Regions from separate parts of the Synechococcus sp. H60.2 genome, predicted to be linked through region 1. Evidence: predicted binding sites of a transcription regulator. Region 1 holds the regulator's gene; each other region holds the start of a gene.

Region 1 (4,971 bases):
CCCCCAGAGACCTTGAAAATGGCCCAGGAGAGCGATGCTGTTTACTTGGCGGCGGTTGGCGACTTTAAGTACGACACCCTGCCGCGGGAGAAGCGTCCTGAGCGGGCTTTGTTGGGCTTGCGGGCTGGCTTGGGATTATTTGCCAACTTGCGCCCGGTGAAGATCTTTCCGCAACTGGTGGAGGCCTCTTCCCTCAAGGCAGAAGTGATCGCCGGGATCGACCTGGTGGTGGTGCGCGAGCTCACCGGAGGCATCTACTTCGGCCAACCCAAAGGGATCTTCACAGATGCCACGGGATCCCGGCGGGGTGTAAACACCATGGCCTACAGCGAGGCCGAGGTGGATCGCATTGCCCGCGTGGCCTTCGAACTGGCTCGCAAGCGACGGCGCAAGCTCTGCTCAGTGGATAAGGCCAATGTCCTGGAAGTGTCGCAACTGTGGCGGGAGCGGGTTACCGCCATTGCGGCTGAGTACCCCGACGTGGAGCTTTCCCACCTGTACGTCGATAACGCTGCCATGCAGTTGGTGCGCTGGCCGAAGCAGTTTGACGTCATTCTCACGGAGAACCTCTTCGGGGATATTCTTTCCGATGAGGCAGCGATGCTGACTGGATCCATCGGCATGTTGCCCTCTGCCTCTTTGGGATCCTCTGGCCCTGGGGTATACGAGCCAGTACACGGGTCAGCCCCCGATATTGCCGGACAAGACAAGGCCAACCCTCTTGCCCAGGTGCTCTCTGGGGCAATGCTGCTACGCTACTCTTTGGATCAGCCCCAAGCTGCCGACCGCATCGAGCAGGCTGTCGAGGCAGTTTTGGCCCAGGGCTACCGTACCGCCGACATCTACTCGGAGGGGATGACCCTCGTAGGCTGCCGCGAGATGGGAGAAAAGATCTTGGCTACTCTGGCCCAGCAGCAAGCCTCCCCCCAAGGATCGCCCTCAGCCGCCGGCGGTTGAGTGGGGGTTCCCTTGCTGGCGCGGCTACCCCTCTCCCAGAGGGAGGGATTGTCCCGACGAACGGTGGCACTGCTATTACTCTTTATTGGAAATTCTTGGAAACGTCCGCGGGCCAGCTTCTTCCCTTAGGCAAAGCGATGGCCAAGCTGCATCGGGTCGTGGACGGTGATCTTTTTCTTGTGGATGGAAATGTAGTTCTTCTTGCGCAGCTCCCCCAACAGACGCGTGATGGTGACACGGGTTGAGCCAATCGCTTCCGCAATGGCCTGGTGAGAGAGCTTGAGATCGATGGTGACTCCATTGGGGCCGGGCACCCCGAAGTCGCGGCAGAGGATCAGTAGAAAGCTGACCAGGCGGGATCCCATGTCGCGGTGAGCCAGTGTTTCAATCATCATCTCTGTCTGCAGGATGCGAGAAGCCAAGCTCTTGAGCAGCAGCATGGCCAGCTCAGCGTTCTCCCGCAGCGATTTTTCCACCTGTTCGATGGGCAGAGAGAGTAGCTCGACGCGGGTAAAGGCCACCGCGTGATAGAAGCGGTCGGAGCGCTGCCCCGTGATGAAGGAGAGCACCCCAAAAATGCTGTTTTCCCGCAGGAGAGCAACGGTAATTTCTTCCCCCATTTCGTAGACCCGCGAGAGCTTGACAGCTCCTTTCACCAAAAAGTAAACCCGCTCCGCCGGATCTCCAGGGAAGAAGATGGTCTTACCGCGTTCAAACGTTTCGATAACCGGAGGATGGTGAGGCCCTCCTAACTGTTTGAAGGCTGCAATCAGAGATTTTTCCGCGATGGCCACCACCATATTCGTCAACCTTTTAAAGCCAGTTTATACCTAAGATCAACCTATAAATCAGATCGGAGGATTTGGGGCGCACCGTATTCCCGTTGACTGGAAAATTACCCCAGGGGCAAGATTATCCTAAGCTAAAAGGTTCTGCCCGGATACCTTTGTAGCAGGAGCTACATTTTTAAAGTCTCGTCTCTTGTCCAGCAGCGAATCCAGGACCAGGGGCGGGGGCCGTAATCGATTGGAGGGGTTTTATGGGGATCCCGGAGGCGGCTGTGGCCACACCTTCTCAACCGAGCCGTCAGCACTTCACAGTACGGATGCCGGAGCCGGCCAATCATCTGCTGGAGGTGGAACTACAGATCCAAGAGGTGGATCCAGAAGCGCCTCTGCAACTGCGGCTGCCGGTGTGGACGCCGGGATCCTACCTGGTGCGGGAATATGCCCGCCATGTGCAAGAGTTTCAGGCGGCAACGGAGCAAGGGATCCCTTTGGCCTGGCGGAAGGTAGATAAGAACACTTGGGAGATCGAGCCGCCCCGCTGTTCGGCTGTGAAGGTTCGCTATCGGGTCTATGCCTATGAGCTGACGGTGCGCACCAACCATTTGGATCTCACCCACGCCTACTTCAACGGGGCGGCGCTCTTTTTCTATGTGCCCGGTCGCGAGCGGGAACCCTACACCTTGACGGTGATCCCTCCCAAGCCAGATTGGCGCATCGCCACCAGTTTGCGACCTTTGATTTCTTCTTCTGAGGATCCTGCTTCCGGCCAGTCTTTTGTGGCGGCAGACTACGACGAGCTGGTGGATAGTCCGGTGGAGGTGGGCCTGCACCAGTTGCGGTCGTTTGCAGTGGAAGGGATCCCGCATTACTTCGTGGTCTGGGGAGCAGGCACCCTGGATTTGGAGCAAGCGGTGGCCGATGCCGAGAAAATTGTCCGGGCCACTGCGGCGTTTTTTGGCGGGCTGCCCTACGACCGCTACTGGTTTATTGTGCATTTGTCGCCAGGGGGATTTGGCGGCCTAGAGCACAAGTACAGCACCACCCTTAATTATTCTGGGCTGGAGCTGCATCAGCCCCAGTCCTATCGCCGCTTTTTGGCTCTGCTGGCCCACGAGCTTTTCCATGCTTGGAACGTCAAGCGGCTGCGCCCTCTGGCTTTGGAGAAAATTAACTACAACCAAGAAAATTACGTGGACTGCCTCTGGTTTTGCGAGGGGGCGACCAGCTACTACGAAAACGTGATCTTGCTGCGGGCAGGGATCCTCAGCGCCAAAGATTTTTTGCAGATCCTGGCCGAGCAAATTGGCCGGCTGCAGCGCACTCCGGGTCGGGCCGTGCAATCGCTGCAGGAATCCAGTTTCGACGCTTGGATCAAACTCTACCGTCCCCACGAAAATAGCCTCAACAGCCAGGTTTCTTATTACCTCAAGGGCGCTTTGGTCTGCTGGCTGCTGGATCTGCACATTCGCCACCTTTCGGGGGGCCAGGAATCCCTGGACACGGCCATGCAGGATTTGTGGCAGCGCTTTGGCCGGTTTGAGAAAGGCTACACCCACCAAGACCTGCGGGAGGCCTTTGAGCGGGTAGCCGGCGCCAATCTTGGCCACTTTTTCGCTGCCTACGTGGAAGGTACAGAAGAGCTGGACTACAACGCTTACCTCCACCCTTTTGGCCTCACCCTCAAAGCCCACTTCAGCCGCCCCAACCCTTCCCCCTACCTGGGTCTCCACTTCAATGGGGAAGGCAACCGCATCAGCGCCGTCGAGATGGGATCCCCGGCCCAAAAAGCAGGCATCTGGGCTGGCGACGAGCTCGTAGCCCTAGACGGCTTTCGGGTGAGCGCCACCACCTTGCCGGAGCGCCTGGCAGCCTACCAGCCCCACCAGGTGATCTGCCTAAGCGTCTTCCAAGGCGATCAGTTGAAACACTTCTGGATCCCCTTGGATCCACCCCGCCCGGATGTTTACACCCTCGAAGCGTTGCCGCAACTCACTCCCACCCAGAAAGCGCTCCAGCAGGGCTGGCTGGGATCCCTGCTCGGCTCTTCGGGACAAGATACGCCTCTTCTTGAAAATTCGCTCACCTCGCCTGAGAATCTTGAAACAAGCGAGTAACCTAGTTAACTTAAACGAGAAGTAACAACAGGGGTCAGGAGCGAATCTAATGGACTTCGTTTTGGTTTTATTAATTGGGGTGGCTGTTGGTTTCTCATTGGGTGTTTACGTTGCTCGCCATTACAAGGTCAGTCCTAGACCGGAAATCTGGAAACAAGAGATCATTAGAGAGATATCTTCACACTTAAGGCAACACAGCCAAGAACTCAACAACGCCAACAAAACCTTAACCAAACTGGTCGAAGGATTGGCAGACGAGATTTCTCGGAAGTTACAGGCTACTCAAGCCGATCTCAAAGGGCTTAGATCTCGTCTTGTAGATAGTCACCAAGATTTGCTGCAAAGTTGGAGTAGGGATCTTCTGCAGGCTATATCTGTAAAGTTTTCCGAACATAATGAGCAGCTAAACGATCAGCGAGCCATCCTGGAAAACCTAGTGAAAGAAACTAAAGATATTTATCAGCGACTACAGATTGCTATCCAAAGTTCTCCCAGATTAGAGATATCCCAAACTACAGATCAGAGCTCTCAGAATGAGCAGGTTGCCAGTCATGAAACACCAGAGCCTAGGCTAACAGACGATGTACCGAGAGATAAAGAGGAGATCGCTGCCGCCGGTATATTAGAGGTCGACGTATCAAAGATAGAATCATTCTTAAGCTCAAAAAACGTAAAAATCAAAAGCATAGATGTGAAAGAAAAAGAGGAAAAATTAGATCAAATAGCTGCCTTTATGGGCAATCGATATTCTTTGATTAAAAGATTCTATAGAATGATTAAATCAAATATGAATAGCGGAAACTCTTTCTCAATAAACCTTAAAGACGAGCCTCAACAAGTAATCAGCTCAACTTGCCAGGTTGCCAAAGAGTTACACGGAATCGCATTTTTAGAAGAGTACAGATACTTTAAGGCACCCAGGTATCTGTTGGTAGCAAGACCCAGTAGGTCGCCCCAAGCACTAAATTTTCTCTCAGGAAAATGGCTAGAGAGATACGTTAGGGATAAGCTGATCTGCCTTGCTGCAAGTCAAGCTGGAAAAATTGATTTCTCTTACATAACAAATGCTCAAGTTACTTTGCCGAATGGAGATAAGTTTGAAATGGATCTTT
Region 2 (11,017 bases), on a different contig from region 1:
TAAACTCGGAAGATGAGCAGAGGCAGAGGGAGAGGTGCCCAGGGGGCTGGAAAGCGGCGATGGAACAAGCAAGGCAACTGTGGCAAGCTCTGCTGCTGCGGGGTTTTCCTATCGATTCCTGGTGGCAGGGCAGTCTTTTGGGTCGCCTGTCGGGATCCCTGAAAAACTGGGGCCAAGGCAGCTTGCTCGTCCAAGGCTTGGACGGGATTGGCTTGGGTCTGGTGTTGCTCTACTGGGTCTTTTCCTCCCAAAGCTCCACCGGCATCCTCGGCCTAATCCTACTGGCCATGGCGGCGCTTGTGGTCTTGAGCTGGCTGGTGGAAACCCCGACTGGGCTACCTGTCCATCTGCCCCTGGGCCTTTTCTGGGGAATTGCCACCCTGGCAACGCTCCTCTCGCCGGTTCCCTACGCAGCGCGGGATGGCTGGCTGAAGCTGACGCTCTACTTAGCCGGCTATCTGCTTTTGCATCGTCTGCTGCGCCAACCCCAATTCCGAGATGGGATTGTTGGATCCCTGCTCTTGGTCAGCCTGGGGATGGGGATCTACGGCCTGCGGCAGTACTTTTACGGGGCGGCCGAACTGGCCACCTGGGTAGATCCAGAATCGGGCTTGGCGGGCCTGACACGGGTGTACAGCTTTCTGCGCAACCCTAACCTGTATGGGGGCTACCTGGTTCCCCTCCTCCCCTTGGGGCTGGCTGCCATTTGCCTCTGGCCGGGTTGGGGGATCAAGCTTCTGGTGGGGTTTACAACCGCCGTCAACCTTATCTGTCTGGGGCTGACCTACAGCCGCGGTGCCTGGATTGGGGGGCTGGCAGCGCTGGGGATGATGGCCCTGCTGCTGGCCCAATGGTACGCCCCCCGCCTGCCGGCCCGTTGGCAGCGCTGGACGGTGCCGGCTCTCTTGGGAGGGGGCGCAGCCGCGCTGCTGCTTGCCATCTTGACGGTACGCCCCTTGCGGCTACGGGCTCAGAGCCTCCTTTGGGGACGGCTAGATACCAGCAACAACTTTCGCCTCAACGTCTGGGCGGCGGTGCTGGAGATGATCCGCGACTTTCCCATCTTGGGGATCGGCCCTGGCAATGTCGCCTTCAACCGCGTCTATCCCCTCTACCAGCGGGGCAACTTCAGCGCCCTTGCAGCCTACTCGGTGCCGCTCCAGATTACCTTGGAGACGGGCTTAGTCGGATTCCTGGCTTTTGCTTGGTTCCTCCTGGTGCTCTGGGATCACGGCTGGAGAGGCTGGAACACTTTGCTCAGCTCCCGGGATCCCCAGGGCCTGTGGGTGGCGGCAGGTTTAGCAGCCTGCACCGGCATGATGGCCCACGGCCTGGTGGACACCATCTGGTACCGTCCCCAGGTGCAGATGCTGTGGTGGCTGGCAGTGGCCCTCGTCACAGCCAGTCTGGATTCTCCTCGATCCTCAACGGCCGGTGAAAGACTAAGCTCGTGAGATGCCAGCGCGAACTTCTTAAAAAGTTAAAGTAGCCCAGGCCTGGCCTTCTGGTCTTGACGAGAGCAAATCTAGAGTGGTAAGCATTCTCAGTAGAAGAACGAAAATGTATCTAGATTTACAATTTGCAGGTTTTAGTAGTGTTAGAAATTAGCGGGATTGTTGGGGATATGGGAGGCCAATGAAAAAGATCGAGGCTATAATTCGGCCCTTCAAGCTGGATGAGGTGAAAATTGCCCTGGTCAATGCCGGAATTGTCGGCATGACAGTGAGCGAAGTGCGGGGTTTTGGTCGGCAAAAAGGACAAACCGAGCGCTATCGGGGATCCGAGTACACGGTAGAGTTCCTGCAAAAGCTGAAGGTGGAGATCGTGGTCGAAGACGACCTGGTGGACACGGTGGTGGAGAAGCTGATCGCGGCGGCTCGCACCGGCGAAATCGGGGACGGCAAGATTTTCATCAGCCCTGTCGAGAAAACCATTCGCATCCGTACCGGCGAACTCAACCAAGACGCCCTGTAAAGCAGGGAAGGTCTTGGAGCCTGGGTAGATCGATCCGAGTCCCAGGCTGGCTTGCAGTGGGCAAATGAGGGATCTTTGCCCCAGTTAATGCGTTGTAAAAGTACCGTCACTTTAGGTGAGTCGAAAAGCATGTCTACAAGGATGATCCAAAGACTCAAAGGCCAAGCACTGCAGTGGCTCTGGCAACCAGCTCAGGGGGGCCTAACTGCTGCTCTGACGATTTCGCTGGTTTTCCTATTGGGTCAGGAGAGCGCCTTCGCTCAGGACGCGGAAGTCGTACAGAAACATGCTGACATTGTCTGGACGCTGGTGGGGGCAGCCTTGGTGTTCTTCATGCAGGCGGGGTTCGCCATGGTGGAGACGGGCTTTACCCGCGCCAAGAATGCCGCCAACATTATGATGAAAAACCTGATGGACTTTTGCATGGGCTGTTGCGCCTTTTGGTTCATCGGGTTTGGCCTGATGTTTGGAGAAAATACTGGCTTCTTTGGCCGGAGCTGGTTTGCTTTCAGTTGGCAGCAAGCCCACGAAGCAGGGGACTGGCCTTTTACATTCTTCGTCTTCCAGATGGTGTTTGCTGCCACCGCTGCCACCATTGTTTCCGGGGCCATGGCGGAGCGCACCAAGTTCGTGGCCTACCTCATCTACTCTGTCGTCATCTCTGGGCTGATCTACCCCATCTCGGGGGGCTGGGCTTGGAATGGGCTGTTTGGCGACTACAACGGTGGCACCAGCGGCTGGCTGGAAGATCTGGGCTTCATCGACTTTGCCGGTTCGGGCGTAGTGCATTTGGTGGGGGGCGCTTCCGCCTTAGCCGGGGCCATGGTGCTTGGCCCTCGCATCGGCAAGTACGGCCCCAACGGAGAGCCACGGGCGATTCCCGGCCACAACCTGCCTCTGGGGATGTTGGGGGTGTTTATCCTCACCTTGGGTTGGATTGGGTTCAACGCCGGCTCGACCACAGCCGCCAGCCCCGATATCGGCTGGATTGCCATGAACACGCTGCTAGCCGCTTCGGCAGGGGCTATTGGGGCGATGATCACCTGCTGGGCGCATTTTGGCAAGCCGGATATGACCTTTGCCGCCAACGGGGTGCTGGCCGGCTTGGTAGGGATCACCGCTCCCTGCAACACTGTCCACCCTCTGGGAGCTTTGATCATCGGTTCGGTGGCCGGGATCCTGGCGGTCATCTCGGCGGTGATTCTGGATACGGTGCTGAAGATTGACGACCCGGTGGGCGCCGTTTCGGTACACGGCACCTGCGGTGTTTGGGGGGTGTTGGCAGCAGGGATCCCTTGGTTTGCCCACGCCGATTCAGGGGTGACCTGGGCCCAATTTGGGGTACAAGTTGTGGGCGCTCTAGCCTATTTCTTCTGGCCTTTCATCACCTGCTTGATCCTGTTTTTGATCCTCAAGGCAACGGTTGGCCTGCGCACCAGTGCTGAAGAGGAGCTGGCCGGCTTGGATGTGGGCGAGCATGGTAACGTGGCCTACCCGGATTTTGTGATTGCTTCTGCCGAGTTGGACCAACCTTGAGGCGGCACCCCGGCTCTGAAGGGGATCCAGCGGCACCAATCGCCACTGTCAACGATGAGGAGGGCCAAGCCTGGCCCTCCCTGGCTGTAAACTGGGATGCGGTTGGATGCACTTTTGGATCCCATGCACCTGTTGATCCCGGCGGCTGGCAGCGGCAAGCGAATGGGGGCGGCGGTCAACAAGCTGTTGTTGCCACTTTTGGGTCAGCCTGTCCTGGCTTGGACGTTGCGGGCGGCAGATCGGGCGCATTCCATCGAGTGGATTGGCATTCTCTCCCAACCCGGCGACTGGCCGGCCATGGAGCAGATCCTAGCGTCCATCGACCTGTCCACGCCGGTGCAGCTTCTGCAAGGAGGGGTGACGCGGCAGGAGTCGGTTTACAGGGGGGTGGAGTATCTCTATGGGCTGGGAACGGTGGAACGGGTGCTGATCCACGATGGGGCCCGCTGCCTGGCCACCTCTGAGTTGTTCGATCGCTGCAGCGCTGCCTTGGAGCAAGTGGACGGCTTGATTGCCGCGATCCCTGTCAAAGACACGATTAAAGTAACCGCAAGCGGCCCCAAGGGGATCCAAATCGAATCGACACCGGAGCGTAGCCGGCTGTGGGCAGCCCAAACGCCCCAGGGCTTTCGCCTGTCGCTGTTGTGGCAAGCCCATCGGGAGGCACTGGCCCAGGGGTGGCAGGTAACCGATGACGCAGCCCTATTCGAGAAGCTGGGTTGGCCGGTTTACATCGTGGAAGGGGAGGAGTCTAATCTGAAGTTAACCACCCCCTGGGATCTGGTGCTGGCCAAGCAAATTCTACAGCAGCGCCTCGATCCGGCGCGCTAGCCCAACTCACTATGGCGGTGGCCCTGCCGCAGAGCCGCCTTCTGCCACACCCGACTGCGCCAGCGGCTGAGCAACAGGCTGGCCAAGCCGGCGACATAGATCAGCATGGCCAACCAGCCCCCCACAGCCCCCCATCCCAACCCCGGCAGAAAAGGGATCCAGCTTTGGGGAAAGATCAGTATTTGCGCCAAAGGCAAGAAAAAGAGCCAGCTCATCCCGAGCATGATCGCCATGGGTGCCCGCACATCTCCCGCGCCGCGCAGGCATCCCACTGCAGAGAAGTTGATGCCATCGAAGAGAAACGAGACTCCGATGATCCGCAGCAGCCTCCCCCCCAGATGCAGAATTGCTGCGGCGTTGGCGTCTTTCCCTGTAACGAATAGGCCGAGCAGGGCTTGCCCAAAAAGCGCCAGCCCGCCGCCGATCACAGCCATGTAGCCGAGCGTCCAGCCCATCACGGCATTTCCCAAGCGCATTGCCCAAGCTGGCTGACCGGCGCCAACAGCCTGGCCCACTAGCACCGTGGCCGATTGTTCCAGGCCGATGGCTGGCAAATAGGCAAAGCGAGACAACATCAGACACAGGTGGGCCGTTGCCCCCTCCACAGCCCCCAACTGGCCTAGCATCAACTGAAACACCGTGAAGGAGCTCATATCCGCCAAAGCGTAGATCCCAATCGGCAGGCCCAATCTCAGCAATGGCCGCAACGGTTTCCAGCCCGTGCGCCAGGTTTGCCGCGTAGCGTAGTCGCGGTGGATCCAAGCTGAGAGAAACACCAGCAGGTAGAGGGTCAGCTCCCCATATTCCGACAGGATTGTGCCCCAGGCAGCTCCAGCGATCCCCCAGTTCAAGCCGAAAATGAATAGGGTATTGAGGATGCTGTTGAGCAACACGCTCCAGCCACTCACCCAGAGAGTGATCCAGGTGCGGCCAATGCCGTTAAAAAAACCCGACAAGGCAAAGGTGCCCAAGAGGGCAGAGCCTCCCCAAACGCGAATTTGCCAATAGGCCGCTGCTTGCTCCGCCACCCCCGGCGGCAGGGGCAGCCCTCCATACAGCAAGCCTCCCAACAGCGACAAGAGACCGCACAGGGGAAATAGGCCCAACCCCAGCCCCACTCCCGACCAAGCATAGCGAGAGGCCCCCTTTGGATCTCCGCTGGCGTAGGTTTGCGCCACCAAGGTTTGCACTGCTCGCCCCAGACTCAGGAAGGGGGTCAAGGCCACCTGGGTGGGCAGCCAGGCGGCGTTCATCCCGGCCAAGGCTTGGCTGGAGATTTGACCAATGAACCAAGTGTCGGTTATGCCCATCAGCGCCTGGATGCCAGCGCTGAGCACCAAGGGCATCGCCAACCTCAGCACAACCCCATGATCCACCCGTGGGATCCCTCGGGCATCTAGCCGTTGCGCAATGCCCCTCACACCCTTTCCCTCCTCTGTGCTGCGCAACAACAGGCAACCTCTCGACTGAGCTGTCTGTATGCTATTATACTACAGAGATAATACGGACTGGAGCGAGGGAGGGATCCCTTCCCACCTTTGGGAGATTGGCTGCTGTTAGGATGCTGGCTGCTGGGGCGAGAGGAGAGCGGATGAGCGAGCAGACTTCGTCCTACTGGCCTGTCCACATTGTCGGCGCCGGCCCCGGGGATCCTGAGCTGATTACCCTGCGGGGCCAGAGAGCGCTATCAGAAGCAGATGTAGTATTCTACACAGGTTCTTTGGTGCCGGAGGGGCTGCTGACCCATTGTCGCCCTGGGGTGGAGGCCATCGATACACGCGCTTTCACCTTGGAAACGCTGCTGCCTCAGATGGTGGAGCGGGTCAAGGCAGGGCTGCGGGTGGTGCGGCTGCAGGATGGGGATCCGTCTCTTTACGGTGCTCTGCACGAGTTGCTGATTCGGCTGGCGGAGGCTGGGATCCCCTTTGAGATCGTGCCGGGGGTGAGCGCCTTTCAACTGGCAGCCGCCCGTTTGCAAGTGGAGCTAACGGTGCCGGAGCTGGTGCAGACGATCATCCTCACCCGCGCCAGTGGCCGGACGCGTGTGCCGGCAGCGGAAGCCCTGGCCAGTCTGGCGGCTCACCGCGCCTCTCTGTGTCTCTACCTGAGCGCCCGCCATGTGGAACAAGCCCAGGCGGATCTAATGACCCACTATCCCGCCGATACCCCGGTGGCCATTTGCTACCGTCTGGGCTGGCCGGACGAGCGGATCTGGCTGGGATCCCTGGCGGAGATGGCAGCCCTCACGCGGCAAGCCGGCCTGGAACGCACCGTGCTTTACCTCATCAGTCCCGCCCTACGGGGCTTGGCAGGAGCCGGCTCGGCCCGCTCGCGGCTCTACAGCCCTGACCACGCCCACCTCTTCCGCCCCAAAATTGGCCGGCGGGCCCATTTGTAACAGCTTCTTTCAGTATATTGACGGATGACAGCAGGCTGAAGATAATAAGGCAGCACGATGAGTTCAGAGGCTTTGACTGCTGGCTGCAAGGGGCTCCTCTTCCTCAAGAGAAGTGGATTTCTTTTGGATTGGAGTTGTTGCAAGACTCTTCATTTCCCTCTTTGACTGGTGAGAGCTCTAACCTTATGGATGACTCATCTGCTGCTCGCAGCGCGGCAACCCTGATCAAGACTTTGCAGAAGGCCCTTGCTCCCCTGCCAAGCCGTTCGGCGCTGAAACAAGATGTCCTTTACCTGATGGTGGATCTGCCACAGCAGGGACTGTTCAGCCGCTCTATGGTGTTGCAGCGGGTTGCCGGCCAATTGGAAGGCGCGCCGGTGCAGGGAGTCAGCCAACTGGTGGTGTACGGTCGGCTGCAGGGAGAAACACAGCCGCAGTGGAAAAAAGTCTTCTATTTGTCTTCTGGGAAAAGCGGTGCCGACGCCACGGAGATTGTATTGCCCGGCACCAAGATTTCCGAGATCAAGGTGCTGGATGCCCAAAAACCTGTTGTGGATCCCGATGCCAGGCCTGATCGCAAAGTTAAAACCCTAGAGGCGCCGCTTCCCAAAACCCAGAAAGAGCGAGGCTCAGGGCCTGACCCAAACCAGTCTCCTCATGCCTCTGCACAGGCCCAAGCTGGGATCCCGACCTCTCCGTCCACAACTGCCCCTGCTTGCCCCAGTTCTCCCATCAGCCTTCCGGTCAACGTTCAGGCGCTTGGCCAGCAGTTGCACCAACCTACCCTACGACCCTTCCTGGGGGGAGCCCTGGCTTTGTCTCTCCTGCTGGGGGCCGGGTTGGTGGTGCATTCTTTCCGGCAGCCCGACATCCCTGCCCGGGCCAGATCGCTGGGAGTAGGGATCCCTCTGTTGCTCCTGGCTGCAGGGGGGGGCTGGCTGGGGTGGAAAGGCCGGAGTGCTGTCAACACCTTTAAGCGAGAGGGATCCTCTGATCCTTTGGCAGAAGGTTTGTCCTTTTTACAGGCCAATCAAGTTCCTGAGGCAGTGGAGCGGTTTCAGGAGGCCCTGTCCCTCACCCAGGGATCTGCTCGAGTCGAGATCCATAGCCTGCTTGGCCAAGCCTGGGTCGAGAAAGGCAACTGGGCAGAAGCCTTGGCCCAGCAACAAAAGGCCCTTGGGTTGGATCCCCACTTCAGCCAGGCCCACCTCTGTATTGCTCAAATTCGCCTCAAGCTGGGGCAATGGGACGAGGCGATCGATTCCTGCTGGGCTGCTTTGGAGTTGGACGATCGCCTGGGCTCAGCCCACTACCTGATGGGACAAGCGCTGATGCACAAGGGCCAGTTAAAGGCGGCAATAGCAGCTTTTCAAACCGCCCTCAATCTCGATCTGGATCCCGAATTAGCCGCCGCTGTGCGGGTGGATCTGGGCTTGGCCATGGTTCATGCGGGGCGTCTGGCCCAGGCTGGCCAAGAGTTCAGCCAGGTGCTCCTCTCCGGCAGCTCCTCCAAGCTCCAGCAGGGCCGCGCCTACTACGGGCTGGGCTTGGTCTTAGCGGCCCAGGAGCAGCACAGCGAAGCCATCAAAAGCTACCAGCGAGCCCTGGGGCTAGTGCCCAGCTTGCCTGAGGCGGTTGCTGCCATCGGCTTGTCCTATTTGGGTCAAAAACACCGCGACGCCTCTGGGCGCAAGTTTGTCTGGCCCCAGCAGGTGCAAGAGGCTGTGCAGCAGTTTGAACAAGCGTTAAGAGAAGACCCAGATTTGCCCGAAGCCCACTTTGGCCTGGGAGAAGTGGCCCGTATCAAGGGGGATCTGAGCTCAGCGGTGGCCAGCTATCAACGGGCGATGCGCAGCAACGGCAGCTACGGCATGGCCCACTACCGCCTGGGATCCGTCTTGGCCCGCCAAGGCAAGTTGGAGCAGGCCGTCGAGCACTTGCGCTCGGCTTTGGAAATTTCTCCCAACTTCCCCGAAGCCAAAGGGAGCCTGCAGCGGCTTCTCTCTAAGCAGACGGAAGAGGTACATACCGACCTACTGCCCGTGTAAAGATGGGAGCTGATCGACGCTGAGGGATCCCGGTTGCCGCCCGACAAGGTGCACGCCCGCCTGCGAGAGGTTGCCGCTCCAGCCATGAAGGGATCCCTGCCCACCTGGTCTTGGCCGGATGTGGCTATGGAGCCATCGATGCCCTGCGTGCCCTCAAAGGGCAAGCGCGGGTGATCGCCATCAATCCCCACCCCTACATCGTCAACTCGGGCATGTCCACGCGGCTGCTGAGCGGTCGGTTTTCCCTGGATCTGGTGCGGATCCCGCTGCTGGAGCACGTTCAAGCCAATGGTGCCCAGTTTCTGCCGGGACGAGTAACCCACATGCAGCCGCAGGCGCAAACCCTGACCCTGGAAGGCGCAGGCGGGATCCAAACCCTTGCCTACGATTACCTGTTGGTGAATGTGGGGCGGGAGCTGCGGGCCATCGACGGGATGCAACATGCTTTCGCCATTCGACCGGCGGAGCAACTGGTGGCCGCCCAAACCTGGATCCGGCAGTGCTGGCAGCGGGCGGCCCAGGGAGATCCGACGCCGGGCCTGCTGACCTTTGGGGTGGTGGGGGGAGGTTGCACCGGCCCAGAGCTGATGGGAGAGCTGTACGACCTCTGCCGCGAGATGAGCGCAGCAACGGGGATCCCTTTGGCGCGGGCCCGCCTGCTCCTGCTCCATGGCCAGGCCCATCTGGTCGAGGGCTTCTCAGAACGCTTCCGCCAGGAGGTGGAAAGGGAGATCCGCCGCTTGGGGGTAGAGATCTGGGCGGAGCACCGGGTAAAAGCCTTCGGGCCACAGCAAGTTTGGCTAGAGGATGGCAGCGAGCTGGTGGCCCAGACCCGCCTATGGGCGGGTGGGTTGCAGGCGCCCGCCTGGCTGAGAAGCTGCGGCCTGCCGCTGGGGCCGACGGGATCCCTGCTGGTGGATGAGTGCCTGCGGATGCAGGGGGCAGAGCGCATCTTGGCCTTAGGGGACTGCGCCGACTTTGTCTGGGGATCCCGTCTCTTGCCCAAGATCGGCGTGTACGCGGTGTGCCAGGGGCCGATTGCAGCACAAAACCTGCTGCGGCTCATCCGCGGCCAACCCCTGCTTCCCTACCGACCTCAGGCCACTGTGTTTGTCTGTGTTACGGTGGGAAACCGCATTGCCGTCGCCGAGAAAGGCAGGTGGGCCTGGCGCGGCTACCTGGCCACGCTGCTGAAAAACCTGTTCGATTGGCTCCATATGCGCCAACGCAAGCCCGTGCGCTAGCAGGTATTCTTCTACGAAATCTCTACAGAGAACGGGGTTAAGATTAAGTTACAGACTGGCCGGAATGGGCTAGCTTCCTCAGCTTCTCGATCTCGACCCTATCGCCCTTCAACCCTCAAAAGCTCTTGACGCTCTCCGGCCCAAGCAGCGACCCAGCGGGAACAACAATGCCTCTCGATAACCTGCGCGGACTCTATCAGCAAGTCATTCTGGAGCGGTACAAAAAGCCCCGCAACTTCGGCAAAGTGGATCCGGTTCATCGCCACCAACGCGGCCACAACCCTTCCTGTGGCGACACCATCGACCTCACCTTGCAACTGGATCCGGATCAAGAGCGAATTGTCGATATCAAATTCGAAGGCGAAGGCTGCGCTATTGCCCTGGCCTCTGCCGATCTCATGGCTGACGCCGTGCGGGGACGCACCATCCCCGAAGCGTTGCAGTTGGTGGATCACTTCCAAGCCATGATGCGCGGCGGCGCTGAGTTTCCGCGGGAGCAGCGGGCCTTGAACGCCATGAAGGGAGTTGCCCAATTTCCGGTGCGCATCAAGTGCGCCAACCTGGCCTGGCATGCCCTCAAACACGCGCTGGAATCGCCCGAACCCGGTGGATCCCCGGACAACCCAGATTTTGTGAGCAACGAAGACACCGACTAGGTTTCGCCCTCTAGGGGCAACGTAGGGGATCCCTGTTATCCAGGAAACTCCGAGGATCAGGGATGCCCAGGGTGCCTCTTTGGCTCGTCTGGGAGCCAATGGCCTCAGCAGCAAGCCCTTCAACGCCGCCACTCTGGCTGCTGCAATCGCAGCTCTGCTGAGCTGGGATCCCTGAACCTGCCCCCCCAGATCCGTAGGATCCCTGCCGCTATCCGCCAAATGGCGTAGAAAAATCCTATAAATCGCGTACGTAGATCCTCGGTGTTTTACGTTTTTTTACGGATATCCAGACTATAATGGGAACGTGAACGTTGGAAATACGGAGGAAAC
Region 3 (5,490 bases), on a different contig from region 1:
ATCGATGAAGCAACTGGGGCAGAGGAAGAGACAAAAATCTCACCGTAAAGCGGATGGGGAAACCCCACCCGCCTGCACGGTGGGGTAGTTCATACGCGATGCAGCCGCAGTCGTTGCACCCATTCTTCCCCGAAGCGCAGCCAGTCTGCCATTTTTTCTGGACTCACCTGTTGGCCGTCCCGCCAAACAATAAGCTGCGGCCCGGATCCCTCGGCACAACAAGGAGGATGCTGCTCCAAAAAACTAAGAAAACTAGGATCGAAGCGCAGGCGAACCTTGGCCTCATCTTCTCCGCGCAAGAGGTATTTGCGGGAAAACTGAGGGTGGCTCTCGAAGTTGATATCTTGCATGCAAAAGGCCTTGGCAATGTCATGAAACAGGGGAACTTCCGGATGTAGCCGAAAATGAGGTAGCCGTAGATCTTCGCAATAGGCCCAGAAAACAGACTGGCGATGAGTGCTGCTACTCTTGCCGCTACTGCGGATGTACTTATAGTCAAAGGCACCGATCTCAGTTCCATCGATTAGCCGCTTGGACATTGAGTTGTAGAAACGTCGATCGTAGCCTCGTTCAAATAGTTCAAAGCCTGCCTGAAGCAAGCGGGAGCGGATCCCTTCGGGTAGCTCCGCTGAAAACGACATGCCCAGGCTCCTGGCCACCTGCTCCAAAGCTTCCCGACGCTTCTCCTCTAGATAGGCGGCAAGCGCCAGAAGGCCGATAACAAAAACCAAGAACAGACCAAAAATAAGCCATTCCATTGCAAACCCTCCCTCCAACCTCTAGACTTCGGCCCCAGAATACCAAAAAAAGGGATCCCTCCAGCAAAGGAAGGGATCCCGTTCAAAAGCCGTGGCCAAGAACTAATGCTTCAAATGAGAACCTCGATCAGGCGTCGAAATAGAGCGCGAACTCGTAGGGGTGAGGCCGCAGGTTGATGGGGTTGATCTCGTTGTCGATCTTGTACTCGATATAGGTCTGGATGAGATCCTCGGTAAAGACACCTCCCTCCAGTAGGAAGTCGTGATCCTTCTGCAGGTTTTCCAAAGCATCCAGCAGGGATCCGGGCGTGGAGGGGATCTTGGCCAGCTCGTCCGGCTCCAGATCGTAGATATCTTTGTCGAGGGGCTCGCCGGGGTGGATCTTGTTCTTGATCCCGTCCAGGCCGGCCATCAACATGGCCGAGAAGGCGATATAGGGGTTGCAGGTGGCATCGGGGCAGCGGAACTCCAGCCGCTTGGCCTTGGGATTTTTGCCTGTAACTGGAATGCGAATGGCTGCGGAGCGGTTGCCCTGCGAGTAGGCCAAGTTGACCGGCGCCTCAAACCCAGGCACCAGGCGCTTGTAGGAGTTGGTGGTGGGGTTGGTAAAGGCTAGGATGGCTGGGGCGTGCTTGAGCAGGCCGCCGATGTAGTAGAGAGCCGTTTCGCTCAGATCGGCATAGTTGCCTTCTTGGTAAAACAAGGGCTGGCCGTCTCTCCAGAGGGACTGGTGCGTGTGCATGCCGCTGCCGTTGTCATTGAAGAGGGGCTTGGGCATGAACGTCACCGTCTTGCCGTGCTTGCGGGCCACGTTCCGGATCACGTACTTGTAAATCATCATGTAGTCGGCAGCCGTGATTAGATCGGCAAAGCGGTAGCCCAGCTCCCCTTGCCCGCCGGTGGCCACCTCGTGGTGGTGCTTCTCGATGGGCACCCCCAACTTGGCCATTGTCAGAAGCATCTCGGTGCGGAGGTCTTGATGGGCATCGGTGGGCGGCACAGGGAAATAGCCCTCTTTGTAGCGGGGCTTGTAGCCCAGGTTGCCGCCTTTTTCCTCCCGGCCTGAGTTCCAGCGGCCCTCGATGGAATCGACAAAGTAGTAGCCGGCGTTTTGGGTCTGGTCAAACCGTACATCTTCAAAAATAAAGAACTCTGCTTCGGGCCCGAAGTAAGCCGTATCGGCAATCCCTGTCGATTGCAGATAGGCCACAGCCCGTGCTGCCAGGCTCCGCGGACAACGGCTGTAGGGCTGGCCGGTGCGCGGCTCAATAATGTTACAGATAAGGCTGAGGGTGGGCACTTGCAAGAACGGGTCGATCCAGGCCGTCTTGGGATCCGGCACCATGTACATGTCCGACTCATTGATGGATTTCCAGCCCCGAATGCTTGAACCATCAAAGGGTAGCCCTTCGCTGAAAACTTGTTCCGTAAGCATCGAAGGGTGGAAGGAAACGTGCTGCCAAGTGCCGAAGATATCCACAAACTTGAGATCCACCATCTGGACATTGTTGTCCTGGATCATCTGAAGCACTTCTTGGGGCGTGGATGCCATTACTCTCTCCTGATTGGGTTGCAATTGAGACTGGGGTAATCCTAAGGTAGACGGGATCCCGGCAGCGGATCCCCGCGCTTCGACTTGAGTGGGCCAAAAGCGCTCACCCATCCTAGAAAGGCCGATATCAGCATTTTGTAGCTTCTGATACGAAATTGCCCTGGCTTTGGCCTTCTGCTCAACGGCTTGGCCATTGCGCCCCTCAGCCAAGCGTTTCTGCCCTGTTGTCCTCTGGACAAAGACAAGTCGGAGGAGCCAAACCCTGTCCCCCTAGCTAGAGGAAAGCGAAAATGGGACTAGCGAGCTCCAGCCTCGCGCAGAGTATCGGCTCGTGTTAGACTAAAACGTAGTCGTTATGAGTTTGGTTTAGTTTTCAACAACAGCAAGGAGCGACATCGAATGACAGAGCAAAGTCGGGTTGAGAATGTGGTGATTATTGGTTCTGGCCCTGCCGGGTTCACGGCGGCCATTTACGCTGGGCGGGCCAACCTGAAGCCAGTTGTGTTTGAGGGGTTTCAGGTGGGCGGGATCCCGGGTGGGCAACTGATGACCACCACCGAGGTGGAAAACTTTCCGGGCTTTCCCGAGGGCATCAGCGGCCCCCAACTGATGAAAAACATGCGCGCTCAAGCGCAGCGGTGGGGGGCAGAGCTCTACCCCGAGGATGTCACCTTTGTGGATCTCAGCCAGCGGCCTTTTGTCGTCCGCTCTGATGAGCGAGAAGTGCGCACCCACAGCCTAATCATCGCCACCGGGGCCACGGCCAAGCGCCTACACCTGCCCGGAGAGGAGATCTACTGGAACCGCGGCATGTCCGCCTGCGCCGTCTGCGATGGGGCCATGCCCATATTCAGGGGAGTGGAGCTGGTGGTCATTGGCGGTGGCGATACCGCCTGTGAGGAAGCTACCTATTTGACCAAGTTTGGATCCCATGTCCACATGCTGGTGCGCAGTGGCAAGATGCGGGCCAGCAAGGCCATGCAAGACCGGGTGCTCAACCACCCCAAGATTACGGTGCACTGGCACACCGAGGCGGTGGAAGTCCTGGGCGACGGCCAGCGCCTGACCGGGGTGAAGGTGCGCAACAACCAGACAGGGGAGATCCGGGAGATGGCGGTGGGTGGCTTGTTCTACGCCATCGGCCATAAACCCAACACCGACCTGTTCAAAGGACAACTGGAACTGGATGAAGTGGGCTATATTGTCACCCGCCCCGGATCGGTAGCCACCAGCGTGGAGGGGGTGTTTGCCGCCGGGGATGTGCAGGATCACGAGTTTCGCCAGGCCATCACCGCTGCCGGCACCGGCTGTATGGCGGCCATGTTGGCAGAGCGCTGGCTCTCAGAACACGGCTTAGCCCAAGAGTATCACGTCGTCCCTCAGAGCCATCCTGAGCCCAGCCCTGCCACGGCTCCTCCCGAGGCGGAGTCGCCGGGGGAAGCTGCGGTGGCGGAAGCCAGCTTTGCGGAGAACGGCCACGAGGATCTGGATTTCAGTAAGACCTGCCATGAAGGGAGCTATGCCCTGCGGCGGCTCTACCACGAAAGCAATCGCCTGCTGATGGTCAAGTACACCGCTCCCACCTGTGCCCCTTGTCATGCCCTCAGGCCAATCCTGAACAAGGTCATCGAAGAGTTTGCCGACAAGCTGCACGTGGTGGAGATCGACATCGAGAAGGATCCGGAGATTGCTGAAGCCGGCGGGGTCACCTGCACGCCGACGGTGCAGTTTTTTAAAAACAAGGAGCTGGTGGCGCAGGTGGTGGGCGTTAAGCCCAAGTCCCACTATCGGGAGGTGATCCAGGCCAATTTGTCTGAAGCAAGATCAGCTTGAGGTAGTCCCCCTCACCCCCAGCCCCTCTCCCTTGGGGACGCCCAAGCGCTACGCGCCGCTCACGCGACCACCCCCAGCCCCTCTCCCTTGGGGAGAGGGGAGCTAGGTGTTGTGGTAGGCGGCCTGCAGGGCGGCCAAAGAGACCGACAACAGGGGATCCCCTTCTGCAGTTGTCAAGAGCAAAGGATCGGCAGGGGATCCCACTTGTCCCAGCAGTTGCCACTGGCCGGGGAGCTGGGACTCTAAGTAGGCTTCCCAAGGAGAGCGCTGGGCTGGATTGACAGAAACGAGGATGCGGCTGGATCCCTCGCCAAACAGGGCCTGATCCCAGCGCAGGGATCCGGGAGCCAGAGAGACACTGGCACCGCGGCCCCCGCTGAGGCAGGCTTCCGCCAGAGCCACGGCCAGTCCTCCCTCGCTACAGTCGTGGGCGGAGCGCACCCATCCCTGCCGGATGCCGTGGCGGCAGGCGGCTTGCACGCGCTTTTCCAGCTCCAGATCCACGGGGGCAGGCCGACCCGTGACCGTGTTGTAGATTGCCGCCAAATACTCGCTGCCGCCCAGACTGGTAACAGCCTGGGATCCCAAGAGGTAGATGAGATCCCTTTCTTGCTGCCACCCCTGGCCACAGACCAACTTCAAGTCCGGAAGGAGACCGACCATGCCGATAACGGGGGTAGGGTAGATGGCCTGGGATCCCTTCTCGTTGTAGAGGGAAACGTTCCCCCCTGTTACCGGTGTCCCTAGGGCACGGCAGGCCTCCCCAATCCCCCGACAGGCCAGGGCCAACTGCCAGTACACCACCGGGTTTTCCGGGTTGCCGAAGTTGAGGTTGTCGGTTACGGCCAAGGGCTCCGCCCCCACGCAGGAGAGGTTGCGGGCGGCTTCGGCCACCGCGGCTTTGGCCCCCTCGTAGGGATCCAAATACACCCAGCGGCCATTGCCATCTAGGGTGGCAGCAATGGCCTTGCGGGCAGCCTGCAGGGGTGGCACCTCGCCGACGCCAAACTTTTGCGAGCGGATGCGGATAACCGCTGCATCTCCCTGCCCCGGCCAAAGGACAGTGTTGTTTTGCACCTGGTGGTCATATTGGCGATAGATCCAGGCTTTGCTGGCCAGGGTGGGGCGGGCCAAAAGCCGCAGCAGCACCTCTTGCCACGTCAGGGTTGCCTGATCGAGGTGGATCCCTTCGCGAGTGCAGGGGGGTAGGGTGGCGGGATCCCACTGCCACGCTGCCTGGACGTACTCCGGTGGCTCTGGCAGCAGCGGGCGGACGTAGACGGGGGTCTCTTCGGCCAAGGCCCGCGCCGGCACTTGCACCACGCAGGATCCGCGGTGCCAGATCTC

The links. Region 1 encodes NtcA, which controls nitrogen genes in cyanobacteria. Its sites were predicted from a motif close to GTANCNNNNGNTAC; they were not measured.
Region 2: a site for NtcA is predicted at 1,563-1,576, ahead of NW845_RS06235 (P-II family nitrogen regulator). Genes of this name have one in related genera too.
Region 3: a site for NtcA is predicted at 2,448-2,461, ahead of glnA (type I glutamate--ammonia ligase). Genes of this name have one in related genera too.

What each region holds. Positions count from the first base shown of each region.
Region 1 covers NZ_JANSIZ010000110.1:353-5,323, forward strand. Annotated here, with positions in the region: gene leuB (3-isopropylmalate dehydrogenase) at 1-957, shown strand, start outside; gene ntcA (global nitrogen regulator NtcA) at 1,083-1,757, opposite strand; gene NW845_RS12190 (M61 family metallopeptidase) at 1,997-3,859, shown strand; partial or broken gene NW845_RS12195 (hypothetical protein) at 3,909-4,971, shown strand, end outside.
Region 2 covers NZ_JANSIZ010000028.1:20,869-31,885, reverse strand. Annotated here, with positions in the region: partial or broken gene NW845_RS06245 (transposase) at 1-16, shown strand, start outside; gene NW845_RS06240 (IctB family putative bicarbonate transporter) at 60-1,454, shown strand; gene NW845_RS06235 (P-II family nitrogen regulator) at 1,636-1,974, shown strand; gene NW845_RS06230 (ammonium transporter) at 2,104-3,510, shown strand; gene ispD (2-C-methyl-D-erythritol 4-phosphate cytidylyltransferase) at 3,634-4,341, shown strand; gene NW845_RS06220 (MATE family efflux transporter) at 4,338-5,762, opposite strand; gene cobM (precorrin-4 C(11)-methyltransferase) at 5,933-6,739, shown strand; gene NW845_RS06210 (tetratricopeptide repeat protein) at 6,925-8,787, shown strand; gene NW845_RS06205 (NAD(P)/FAD-dependent oxidoreductase) at 8,898-10,031, shown strand; gene sufU (Fe-S cluster assembly sulfur transfer protein SufU) at 10,199-10,687, shown strand.
Region 3 covers NZ_JANSIZ010000105.1:445-5,934, reverse strand. Annotated here, with positions in the region: gene NW845_RS12045 (hypothetical protein) at 90-758, opposite strand; gene glnA (type I glutamate--ammonia ligase) at 886-2,310, opposite strand; gene trxB (thioredoxin-disulfide reductase) at 2,710-4,143, shown strand; partial or broken gene purL (phosphoribosylformylglycinamidine synthase subunit PurL) at 4,246-5,490, opposite strand, start outside.